Modestobacter italicus: one gene and its partner. Each later gene encodes a partner of the first gene's protein in a complex. Links are inferred from orthologs where the notes say so. Each region holds a gene or a part of one and is shown in the gene's direction. Other genes may lie near its edges.

Region 1 (5,448 bases):
CGTGCATCTCGGTCACCCAGTAACGCAGCGAGTCCATGATCAGCTGCAGCGACTGCGGGGTCGCCACGTTCAGCGAGTTCCCGGTGCCGGTGGTGTCCATGTAGTACTGCTTGTCGTCCTCGACCAGGCGGTAGTAGGCCTGGTTGTCGATGCCGCGGAACGACAGCGTCGGGCCCATGTGGTTGCCCTCGGCGGTGTGGTTGTAGACCACGTCGAGGATGACCTCGATGCCCGCCTCGTGCAGGGCGCGGACCATGCCCTTGAACTCCTGGACCTGCTGGCCGTCGGTGTCCTGCGCGTACTCGTTGTGCGGAGCGAAGAAGCCGATCGTGTTGTAGCCCCAGTAGTTGCGCAGGCCCTTCTGCTGCAGGGTGTCGTCCTGCACGAACTGGTGCACCGGCATCAGCTCGATGGCGGTGATCCCCAGGCTCTGCAGGTGCTCGATGACCGCGGGGTGCGCGACGCCGGCGTAGGTGCCGCGCAGCGCCTCCGGCACCCGCGGGTGGGTCATCGTCAGCCCCTTGACGTGGGCCTCGTAGATGACCGTCTTGTTGTACGGCGTCTTCGGCGGGCGGTCCACGCCCCAGTCGAAGTACGGGTTGATGACGACGGACTTCGGCATGTGCGCCGCGGAGTCGTCGTCGTTCTTCTCGCCGTTCTCGAAGCGGTAGCCGAAGACCGACTCGTCCCAGTCGATCTGGCCGTCGATGGCCTTGGCGTACGGGTCGAGGAGCAGCTTGGCCGGGTTGCACCGCAGGCCCTGCGCGGGGTCGTGCGGGCCGTGCACCCGGAAGCCGTAGCGCTGCCCGGGCTGGATGCCGGGGAGGAAGGCGTGCCAGACGTAGGCGTCCATCTCCGGGAGGCGGATGCGCGTCTCGTTGCCGGCCTCGTCGAAGAGGCACAGCTCGACCTTCTCGGCCACCTCGCTGAAGATCGCGAAGTTGGTGCCGGTGCCGTCGTAGGTCGCGCCGAGGGGGTAAGCGGAACCGGGCCACACCTGGGTGGTCATGGGGAAGGTCGTCCTCCTGCTGAGCGCCCCGGCGCAGGCGCGGGGCATGGGTCGTGGCAGCTGAACCGGGGGGTTCGCTGTCGGATGCCCGCAGTCGGGCCTCCGCACACCTGGCATGACCCAGGACACGTGTGCGGGGCCGCTCGTGCGGGCAGCACGTGCCCGGAGTGTGCCAGCCCCGGTCGAACGGCCCGCTGACCTGCACTCCGTCGTCCGCCAGCACCGCGGGACGACGGGAGCTCCCGTTCTGTCGCACCCCCGTCGTACCGTCGACGGCGTGTCCACCTCCACCGACATCCGGCCCACCCGCGGGCGGTTCCAGGTCGTCAGCGAGTTCGAGCCCTCCGGTGACCAGCCGACGGCGATCAAGGCCCTCGCCGAGCGGGTCAACGCGGGGGAGACGGACACCGTGCTGCTGGGTGCCACCGGCACCGGCAAGTCGGCGACCACCGCCTGGCTGATCGAGCAGGTGCAGCGCCCGACGCTGGTCATGGCCCCGAACAAGACCCTCGCCGCCCAGCTGGCCAACGAGTTCAAGGAGCTGATGCCCGACGCCGCCGTCGAGTACTTCGTCTCCTACTACGACTACTACCAGCCCGAGGCCTACGTCCCGCAGACGGACACCTACATCGAGAAGGACTCCTCGATCAACGAGGAGGTCGAGCGGCTCCGGCACTCGGCGACCAACAGCCTGCTCACCCGGCGCGACGTGATCGTCGTCTCGACCGTCTCCTGCATCTACGGCCTGGGCACGCCGCAGGAGTACGTGGAGCGCGCGCTCAAGGTGAAGGTCGGCGAGCAGCGCGAGCGCGACGAGCTGCTGCGCACCCTGGTCACCGAGCAGTACACCCGCAACGACCTGTCGTTCACCCGCGGCACGTTCCGGGTCCGCGGCGACACGATCGAGGTGTTCCCGGTCTACGAGGAGCTCGCCTGCCGGATCGAGATGTTCGGCGACGAGATCGAGCGGCTGTACTACCTGCACCCCCTCACCGGCGAGGTCGTGCGCGAGGTCGACGAGCTGTTCGTCTTCCCGGCCACCCACTACGTCGCCGGCCCGGAGCGGATGGAGCGGGCGATCCAGACCATCGAGGCCGAGCTGGAGCAGCGGCTCGCCGAGCTGGACAAGCAGGGCAAGCTGCTGGAGTCCCAGCGGCTGCGCATGCGCACCACCTACGACATCGAGATGATGCGCCAGGTCGGGTTCTGCTCCGGGATCGAGAACTACTCCCGGCACATCGACGGCCGCGCGCCCGGGTCGGCCGGTGCCTGCCTCATCGACTACTTCCCCGACGACTTCCTGCTCGTCATCGACGAGTCGCACGTGACGGTGCCGCAGATCGGCGGCATGTACGAGGGCGACATGAGCCGCAAGCGCACCCTCGTCGAGCACGGCTTCCGGCTGCCCTCGGCGATGGACAACCGGCCGCTGAAGTGGGAGGAGTTCACCGACCGGATCCACCAGACGGTCTACCTGTCGGCCACGCCGGGGCACTACGAGCTCGGTCGGGTCCAGGGTGACGTGGTGGAGCAGGTCATCCGCCCCACCGGGCTGATCGACCCCGAGGTGGTGGTCAAGCCGACCAAGGGCCAGATCGACGACCTGGTGCACGAGATCCGGCTGCGCACCGAGAAGGACGAGCGGGTCCTGGTCACCACGCTGACCAAGAAGATGTCCGAGGACCTCACCGACTACCTGCTCGAGCTCGGCATCAAGGTCCGCTACCTGCACTCCGAGGTCGACACGCTGCGCCGGGTGGAGCTGCTGCGCGAGCTGCGCCAGGGCGAGTACGACGTGCTCGTCGGCATCAACCTGCTGCGCGAGGGGCTCGACCTGCCCGAGGTGTCGCTGGTGGCGATCCTCGACGCGGACAAGGAGGGCTTCCTCCGCTCCGGGACGTCGCTGATCCAGACGATCGGCCGCGCCGCGCGCAACGTGTCCGGGCAGGTGCACATGTACGCCGACAAGATCACCCCGTCGATGGCGCAGGCGATCGACGAGACCAGCCGCCGGCGCGAGAAGCAGATGGCCTACAACACCGAGCACGGCATCGACCCGACGCCGCTGCGGAAGAAGATCGTCGACATCCTCGACGGCATCTACAAGGCCGCGGAGGACGCCGAGGCCTCGACCGAGCTGCTGGGCGGGTCGGGCCGGCAGCAGTCGCGGGGCAAGTCGCCGGTGCCGGGGCTGTCGTCGAAGAGCAAGGCCAAGGCCGGCTCGATCGACGTGCAGGGCCTGCCGCGCAACGAGCTCGCCGACATGATCACCAACATGAACGAGCAGATGCTGGCGGCCGCCCGCGAGCTGCAGTTCGAGGTCGCCGCCCGCCTGCGCGACGAGCTGAACGAGCTCAAGCGCGAGCTGCGCCAGTTCGACGCCGCCCACGCCTGAGCCGGCGGCCGCCGTGAGCTGACGGTGCGCGCCCAGGCCGGGTCCCGACCCCGGGAACCCGGCCTGCGCGCACACCGCTGCGGGCTGCCGGACCGGTCAGGCGAAATGTGCGTCCGCTGGGAACCCGCACCACCGGTTGAGCGTTCACCCTCATGACGAACCGCGTCAGGTCCGGCGATGACGCCTGGGCAGGAGCGGTTCGACGTGGAGGGGAGTATCCCGCCGCGGCACCGTCGTCAACACGAGGTCCCATGACCTCCGGCGCTGCCGGCCGACCTGACCAGGTCGGTGGGAGAGACCTCCGGGCACTGACGCACCCGCCAGTAGCACCGGAGGAACACACGCATGGACGTCCCCTTCTGGATCTGGGCGATCACGATCGCCGCGATCGTCGGGATGCTGGTCTTCGACTTCGTCGGCCACGTCCGGACCCCGCACGCACCCTCGCTGCGCGAGGCGGCCACCTGGTCGGCGGTCTACATCGGCATCGCCGTCGTCTTCGGGCTGCTGGTGCTGTGGTTCGGCGGCGCAACCCCGGGCGGTGAGTACTTCGCCGGCTACATCACCGAGAAGAGCCTCTCGGTGGACAACCTCTTCGTCTTCGTCCTCATCATGGCCAGCTTCGGCGTGCCGAGGATCGCCCAGCAGAAGGTGCTGCTCTTCGGCATCACCTTCGCCCTGGTGCTGCGCACGATCTTCATCCTGGTCGGCGCCGCGGCCATCGAGAACTTCAGCTGGGTCTTCTACCTCTTCGGCGCCATCCTCATCTACACCGCCTGGGTGCAGGCCCGCAGCGGTGGCCACGGCGGCGAGGAGGAGTACCAGGAGAACGCCGTCCTGCGGCTGGTGCGCAAGGTCGTCCCGACGACCGAGGAGCACCACGACGACAAGATGACGGTGAAGCTGCAGGGCAAGCGGTACATCACCCCGCTGGCCATCGCGCTGATCGCCATCGGCACCGCCGACATCATCTTCGCCGTCGACTCGATCCCGGCGATCTTCGGCCTCACCCAGGACACCTACCTGGTCTTCGCCGCCAACGCGTTCTCCCTGCTGGGTCTCCGGCAGCTGTTCTTCCTCATCGACGGGCTGCTCGACCGGCTGGTCTACCTCGCCTACGGCCTCGCGGTGATCCTCGCCTTCATCGGCGCCAAGCTCGTCATCCACGCGCTGCACACCAACGAGCTGTCCTGGGTCAACGGCGGCGAGCACATCACCGTCATCCCGGAGATCCCGACCTGGCTGTCGCTGGCGGTCATCCTGGTGACCCTGGTGGTGACGACGCTGACCAGCCTCCGGCACGACCGGAAGGTGCGCGAGCGCCGTCAGGCCCGGGACGCCGCCCGCCCGGTGGAGGCCGGCACGGCTGCCGGCACGGGCACGAACTCGGACACCTACACCGGCACGGACGACGACGCCGACCCGGTCGACGAGCAGGTCCGCCCGGCGGCCGGCAGGTGACCGGCGTGGCGTTGCTCGCGGCCCGCGCCGAGGTCGCCGAGCGGTCCCCGGTCCACCCGGTCGACGGGCTGACCGACGTGCTCGGCCTGCTCGACGACCTCACCGTGCTCGGCCGGGTGGTCGACGGGCTGGCCCGCCGGCTGGACGACGTCTCCGGCGTCCGGCCCGGCGAGCTGCAGGCGCTGGCCGCGGTCGCGGAGGGTGCCGAGCACCCCCGCGCCGTCGCCCGGCGGACCGGTCAGGTCGACGAGGCCGGGCCGGCGACCGTGGACCAGCTGGTGCGCCGCGGCCTCCTCGGCCGGCACCGGCACCCGGCGTCCCCGGCCGGTGCGGGGGAGGCCTCCCTGGTGCACCTGACCGAGGCCGGCCGGGTGGTGCTGGACCAGGCCGAAGGGCTGCAGATCCGCGTGCTGGGCGCCCTCCTGCAGCAGGTGGGGGACGCCGAGGCGCAGCGGCTGCGCGGCACGGTCCGCACCCTCGGGAGGGCGCTCGCGGCGCCGACCCCCGAGTCGGTGGAGCAGCCCGCAGGCGGCTGAGCAGCCGCTCAGCAGGGGTTGGACCAGCGCACAGCCGGAGCTCTGCC
Region 2 (5,535 bases), 1.2 Mb from region 1 along the record:
GTCCGGGTTGAGCACCACCAGGGCCTGCTCCACCCGGCCGTCGGCCACCACCAGCGAGACGGCGATCGCCGGGCCCGCCGGGCCGTCGACCACGACGCCCGGTGCGCCGTTGACGTCGACGAGCCGCACGGTCAGCCCCGGCTGGGAGAGCCCCTGCGACGAGACGGCGACCAGGAACCGGGCGGCCTTGTCCGCGCCGACGATCGGCCGCAGCGCCGCCTTGGCCTGCCCGCCGCCGTCGGTGAGCAGGACGACGCCGGGCGAGAGCACCGCCAGCAGCGCGTCGACGTCCCCGCCCACGCAGGCGGCCAGGAACCGCTCGGTCACCTCCCGCTGCGCCCGCCGGTCGGTGTCGAACCGGGGCCGCCGGGCCTGCACGTGCTCGCGCGCCCGGTGCCCCAGCTGCCGGACGGCCGCCTCGGACCGGTCCAGGACGCCGGCGACCTCGGCCCAGCTCATCCCGAAGACCTCGCGCAGCACGAACACCGCCCGCTCGGTCGGGGAGAGCGTCTCCAGGACCACCAGCACGGCCAGCGACACCTGCTCGCCCAGCTCGGCGGCCTCCTCGGGACCTCGGGCGTCGTCGGTCAGCAGCGGCTCGGGCAGCCACGGCCCGACGTAGGTCTCCCGGCGGGTGCGGGCCGACCCCAGCCGGTCCAGCGCCAGCCGGGTGGCGACCCGGACCAGGTAGGCCCGCGGGTCGGCGACGTCGCTGCGGTCGGCGGCCGACCAGCGCAGCCAGGCGTCCTGCACGACGTCCTCGGCGTCGGCGACGCTGCCGAGCATCTGGTAGGCCACGCCGAACAGCAGCCGCCGGTGCTGGTCGAAGGCACGGAGCCCGGCGTCCGGTGCGGCCTCGGGTGTCATGACGGGCTCCTCCTCCACGGGGTGTGCCAGGGAGACGGAGCAGCCCCGCCGGACGTGACAGCTCAGAGCCGGCCGCGGCCCTGGCGGAGCAGCATCATGCCGAGCGCGGCGCCGTCCGGGCCGAGCGCGGCGCGGAACCGGGAGAGCACCCGCTGCTCGCGGGACAGCGACAGCCGCATGCCGCCGGCGGCGGTGCGCAGCGCCCCGATCTGCTGCGAGATGGCGACCCGGCGCTGCACCAGCTCGATGATCTGGGCGTCGCAGGCGTCGATCTCCGAGCGCAGGGCGTCGATCGGGTCGGTGCCCTCGGCGGCGGGCGTGGGGGCGGGGCTGGTGCTCATGGTTCCTCCGGGCGGGGAGAGGCCCGCGACCCAGGAGACGAGGAACGCCCCGGGCCGTGGGCCCGGGGCGTCGTGGGGAGTGGCTGCTCAGCCAGCTGTCACGGACACCGGGACCCGGTGGCCGTAGGAAAACTCGCGGCTGCGCAGCACGCCGGGGAGTGTGCCACAGCACGTCGGCCGGCGGCCAGCCCCGCCGTCCCCAGGCGACACGCGGGGCGCCGGACCTGTCGGTGCCGCGGCCTAGAGTGGCGGGGTCATGAGCAGCCCCCAGCGCACCCTCCCCGGCACCGCCGCGATCCCCCGGCACACCTCCGGCCAGACCGGTCGGGAGCTGGACCGGATGCTCGCCGGGCTCAACGGCCCGCAGCGCGACGCGGTGGTCCACGAGGGCAGCCCGCTGCTCATCGTGGCCGGCGCCGGGTCGGGCAAGACCCGGGTGCTCACCCACCGCATCTCCTACCTGCTGGGCGCCCGAGGGGTGCAGCCCGGCGAGATCCTGGCGATCACCTTCACCAACAAGGCCGCCGGTGAGATGAAGGAGCGCGTCGCGGCCCTCGTCGGCCCGCGCGCCCGGGCGATGTGGGTGTCGACGTTCCACTCGATGTGCGTCCGGATCCTCCGCGCCGAGGCCGCCAAGCTCGGCATGAAGAGCTCGTTCACCATCTACGACCAGGGCGACTCGGTCCGGCTCATGACGATGGTCGCCCGGGACCTCGACCTCGACGCCAAGCGCTACCCGGGCCGCAGCCTGGCCAACCAGGTGTCGAACCTGAAGAACGAGCTGGTCGACGAGGAGTCCTACAGCCCGCTGACGGCGCCGGAGAAGGTGCTCAAGGAGGCCTACACGCTCTACCAGCGGCGGCTCCGCGAGGCGCACGCGATGGACTTCGACGACCTGATCATGACGACGGTCCACCTGCTGCAGGCCTTCCCCGACGTGGCCGAGCACTACCGCCGCCGTTTCCGGCACGTGCTGGTCGACGAGTACCAGGACACCAACCACGCCCAGTACGTGCTGGTCCGGGAGCTCGTCGGCACGGCCGGCGGCCCGGTGCCCCCGGCCGAGCTCTGCGTGGTCGGCGACGCCGACCAGTCGATCTACGCCTTCCGCGGCGCGACGATCCGCAACATCGACGAGTTCGAGCGCGACTACCCCGAGGCGACCACCATCGTCCTGGAGCAGAACTACCGCTCCACCCAGCGCATCCTGCGGGCGGCCAACCAGGTCATCGCCCGCAACACCTCGCGCCGGCCGAAGAACCTGTGGTCCGACGCCGGCGACGGCGAGCTGATCGAGGGCTACGTCGCCGACAACGAGCACGACGAGGCCGCCTGGGTCGCCGAGCAGATCGACGCGCTGACCGACGAGGGGCTGGCCCAGCCCAAGGACATCGCGATCTTCTACCGCACCAACAACGCCTCCCGGGTCTTCGAGGAGGTGTTCATCCGCGTCGGCATGCCCTACAAGGTCGTCGGCGGGGTGCGCTTCTACGAGCGCCGCGAGGTCCGGGACGCGCTGGCCTACCTGAAGGTGGTCGCCAACCCGGCCGACGTGGTGAGCCTCCGCCGGGTGCTGAACACCCCGAAGCGGGGGATCGGCGAGCGCGCCGAGTCGGCCGTCGAGCGGTTCGCCGACCGGGAGCGGATCCCGTTCGCCAGCGCCCTGCGCCGCGCCGCCGAGGTCGGCGAGCTGGCCACCCGGTCGCTCAAGGCCATCCAGGAGTTCGTCGCCCTGCTGGAGGAGTTCGAGCAGCTGGTCGAGACCGGGTCCGGCCCCGCCGCGCTGCTGGAGAGCATCCTCGACCGCACCGGCTACCTGACCGAGCTGTCGGCGAGCACCGATCCGCAGGACGAGGGGCGCGTCGACAACCTCAACGAGCTGATCTCGGTCGCCGCCGAGTTCGAGGCCGGCACGCCCGGCGGCACGGTCACCGACTTCCTGGAGCAGGTCTCCCTGGTCGCCGACGCCGACCAGATCCCGGTCACCGGGGACGACGCCGGCGTGGTCACGCTGATGACCCTGCACACCGCCAAGGGGCTGGAGTTCCCGGTCGTCTTCCTCACCGCGCTGGAGGACGGCGTCTTCCCGCACCTGCGCGCCCTCGGCGACCCCCGCGAGCTCGAGGAGGAGCGCCGGCTGGCCTACGTCGGGATCACGCGCGCGCAGAAGCGGCTGTTCCTCTCCCGCGCGACCGTCCGCACCAGCTGGGGGCAGCCGGCCTACAACCCGCCGTCCCGCTTCCTCGACGAGCTGCCGACCGACGCGGTGCACTGGGCACGCACCGAGCCGGCGCACACCACGCCGATGAGCTCGGCGCAGGCGCGGGTCGCGGCCACCGGGCTGTCCACCGGCGGCCTGCGCGGCGGCGCCGGCAACCGCGCGGTCATCAGCGTGGACGTCGGCGACCGGGTCAGCCACGACGCCTTCGGCCTCGGCACGGTGGTCGAGGTCACCGGCATCGGGGACAAGGCCCAGGCGACCGTCGACTTCGGCTCCGGCGGCACCAAGCGGTTGGTCCTCCGCTACGCCCCGCTCGTCAAGCTCTGAACGGCCCCGCTGCAGGGTCCCGCGCCGCGCGAAGCGTGGCGTGGGGGGCAGCGGGGTCCTTTCACTCGAAGCCGATGAGCCAGTGGACGCCGAACCGGTCGACGACCTGCCCGTCGGAGGCGCCCCACGGGCGCTGCTGCAGGTCCTCGACGACCCGCCCGCCGGCCGCGAGGTCGGTGAACCAGCCGCGCAGGGTGGCCGGGTCGGCGGCACCCAGCAGGGAGAACATCAGCCCGGCGCACCGGAGGGGCGGCTCGTCCCCGGCCACGTCGGCCGCGAAGAGGGCGACGGGTCCGTCGACCAGGTAGCCGTGCGCGACCGCGTCGGCCGGACCGTCCTGGCGGCCGAACTCGGCGAAGGAGTGCGCTGCCACGCGGCCCCCGAACACCTCGCCGTAGAACGACAGCGCCTCACGCGCGGTGCCGGGCAGGTGCAGGTAGGGCGTCGGAGCGGTCATGCGCGGGGATGCTAGAGGCGAGCCGGGTGAATCAGCGTACGGACAGACCGCGGTCGGCGAGCCACTCCTCGGGGTCGGTCGGTTTGCCGCTCATCCCGCCGAGGTGGATCTGGAAGTGCACGTGCGGGCCGGTCGACTGTCCCTCGTTGCCGACCTTCGCGATCTGGTCGCCGGCCGAGACGACGTCCCCGGCCCTGACGTTGTAGTACTTCATGTGGCCGTAGACCTCGACGTTGCCGTCGGCGTCCTGGATGTAGACGGCGTTGCCGTAACCGGTCGCCGGGCCGGCCCGCAGCACGACGCCGTCGGCAGCGGCGTAGATCGGGGTGCCGAGCGGGGCGGCCAGGTCGAGCCCCCAGTGCATGGTGCCCCAGCGCTGGCAGAAGCAGGTGGTGAGCCGGCCGTCGGTGGGGACCACGAAGTCGGGCTCGCGCGCCGCGCGCGACGCGGCGATCTCGCTGAGCCGGGCCTGCGCCTCCGCCTGGCTGATCTCCGCGCGGGCGCCGGCGTCGTCCACGCCGCCGGAGAAGCTGGAGTCGGAGACGCCCAGGCCGTAGTCCTGGCCGGAGGCCAGCGGGGAACCGGCGTCCGAGCCGAACCCGCCCAGCCCACCCAGGACGCCGGTGAGCACCGCGCCGACCACGGCGGCGGCCAGCAGCATCGGGGTACGCCGGCGCGGCGGGCGGCGCAGCGCCGCGGGCACCGGGACGGTCGGCCGGCGGCGGGCGGGCCGGAGCTCCTCTGCCGGCTCGTCGAGCGGGGCAGGGACGACGGCGGGGGAGTCGGTGCCGGCCGACGGGGCGACGTCGGCGGTGGCCGGGGCCTCGGCGCCGTCGCCGTCCACGCCGGGCTCGTCGGACTCGTCCACCTGGGAGGCCGCCCAGGCCGCGTCCCAGTCCCAGGCGCCGTCCGGCGCCACGAACTCCGTGCTGGCGGGACCGGCGTCGAGGACGGCGGCGAGGCCGTCCTCGGACCGCGTACGGCCCACGAGCTCACGGAGACGGGACAACGGGCACCTTCCGGGGGCAACACCACGGGGGGAGCCGTGGGGTCTGACGTGCACCAGACGGTCATGGGATCGGCAGGTGCACCACGCGACGGGACCACTCTCGGGAGGTGAAATCCCACCGGTGTGGTTCGGACGCTAACGACGGCCCGTGCCGGGTTCAACGACCTGACAGCGCGTGTTGCACCCGGCTGCGCTGCGTAGCGACACCCGCAGAAACCGCCGCGGAAGGCGTCTCGGCTGGTCAGGCGGCGGTGGCCGGCCGATCGGTCGACCCGTCGCGCAACCCGGCGAGGGTCACCGCGACCTCGTCCAG

Evidence for each region. The genes of interacting proteins can lie anywhere in the genome.
Region 2: the proteins of uvrB (region 1) and pcrA are in contact, whole or in part, in a crystal structure (PDB 7EGT), measured with the Thermus thermophilus proteins. The link is inferred for Modestobacter italicus from one-to-one orthologs. Residues at the interface, in WP_096411307.1 of Thermus thermophilus: Glu23, Leu25, Arg26, Asp27, Gly28, Glu29, Arg30, Phe31, Arg55, Glu326, Asp327, Phe328, Glu379, Ser382, Gln383, His398, Gly400, Arg401; in WP_096412145.1 of Thermus thermophilus: His654, Arg656, Phe657, Gln666, Asp668, Glu669, Lys680, Arg681, Leu682, Ser683, Lys685, Tyr686, Ala687.

The regions. Positions count from the first base shown.
Region 1 is NC_017955.1:3,650,409-3,655,856, reverse strand. Bases 920-3,845 are described here. They hold uvrB (excinuclease ABC subunit UvrB), read left to right. Parts: upstream 920-1,286; coding sequence 1,287-3,404; downstream 3,405-3,845. Other genes in these bases: MODMU_RS17470 (TerC family protein), read left to right, coding at 3,750-3,845; glgX (glycogen debranching protein GlgX), read right to left, coding at 920-1,009. Also shown: more of glgX, read right to left, coding at 1-919; more of MODMU_RS17470, read left to right, coding at 3,846-4,865; MODMU_RS17465 (hypothetical protein), read left to right, coding at 4,871-5,401. UniProt on the Escherichia coli protein: The UvrABC repair system catalyzes the recognition and processing of DNA lesions. A damage recognition complex composed of 2 UvrA and 2 UvrB subunits scans DNA for abnormalities.
Region 2 is NC_017955.1:4,843,942-4,849,476, reverse strand. Bases 1,098-4,110 are described here. They hold pcrA (DNA helicase PcrA), read left to right. Parts: upstream 1,098-1,464; coding sequence 1,465-3,756; downstream 3,757-4,110. Other genes in these bases: MODMU_RS22915 (VOC family protein), read right to left, coding at 3,818-4,110; MODMU_RS22925 (chorismate mutase), read right to left, coding at 1,098-1,208. Also shown: MODMU_RS22930 (RNA polymerase sigma-70 factor), read right to left, coding at 1-867; more of MODMU_RS22925, read right to left, coding at 930-1,097; more of MODMU_RS22915, read right to left, coding at 4,111-4,213; MODMU_RS22910 (M23 family metallopeptidase), read right to left, coding at 4,245-5,201; MODMU_RS22905 (esterase/lipase family protein), read right to left, coding at 5,464-5,535. UniProt on the Escherichia coli protein: A helicase with DNA-dependent ATPase activity. Unwinds DNA duplexes with 3'-5' polarity. Translocates on single-stranded DNA with 3'-5' polarity. Initiates unwinding more efficiently from a nicked substrate than double-stranded DNA.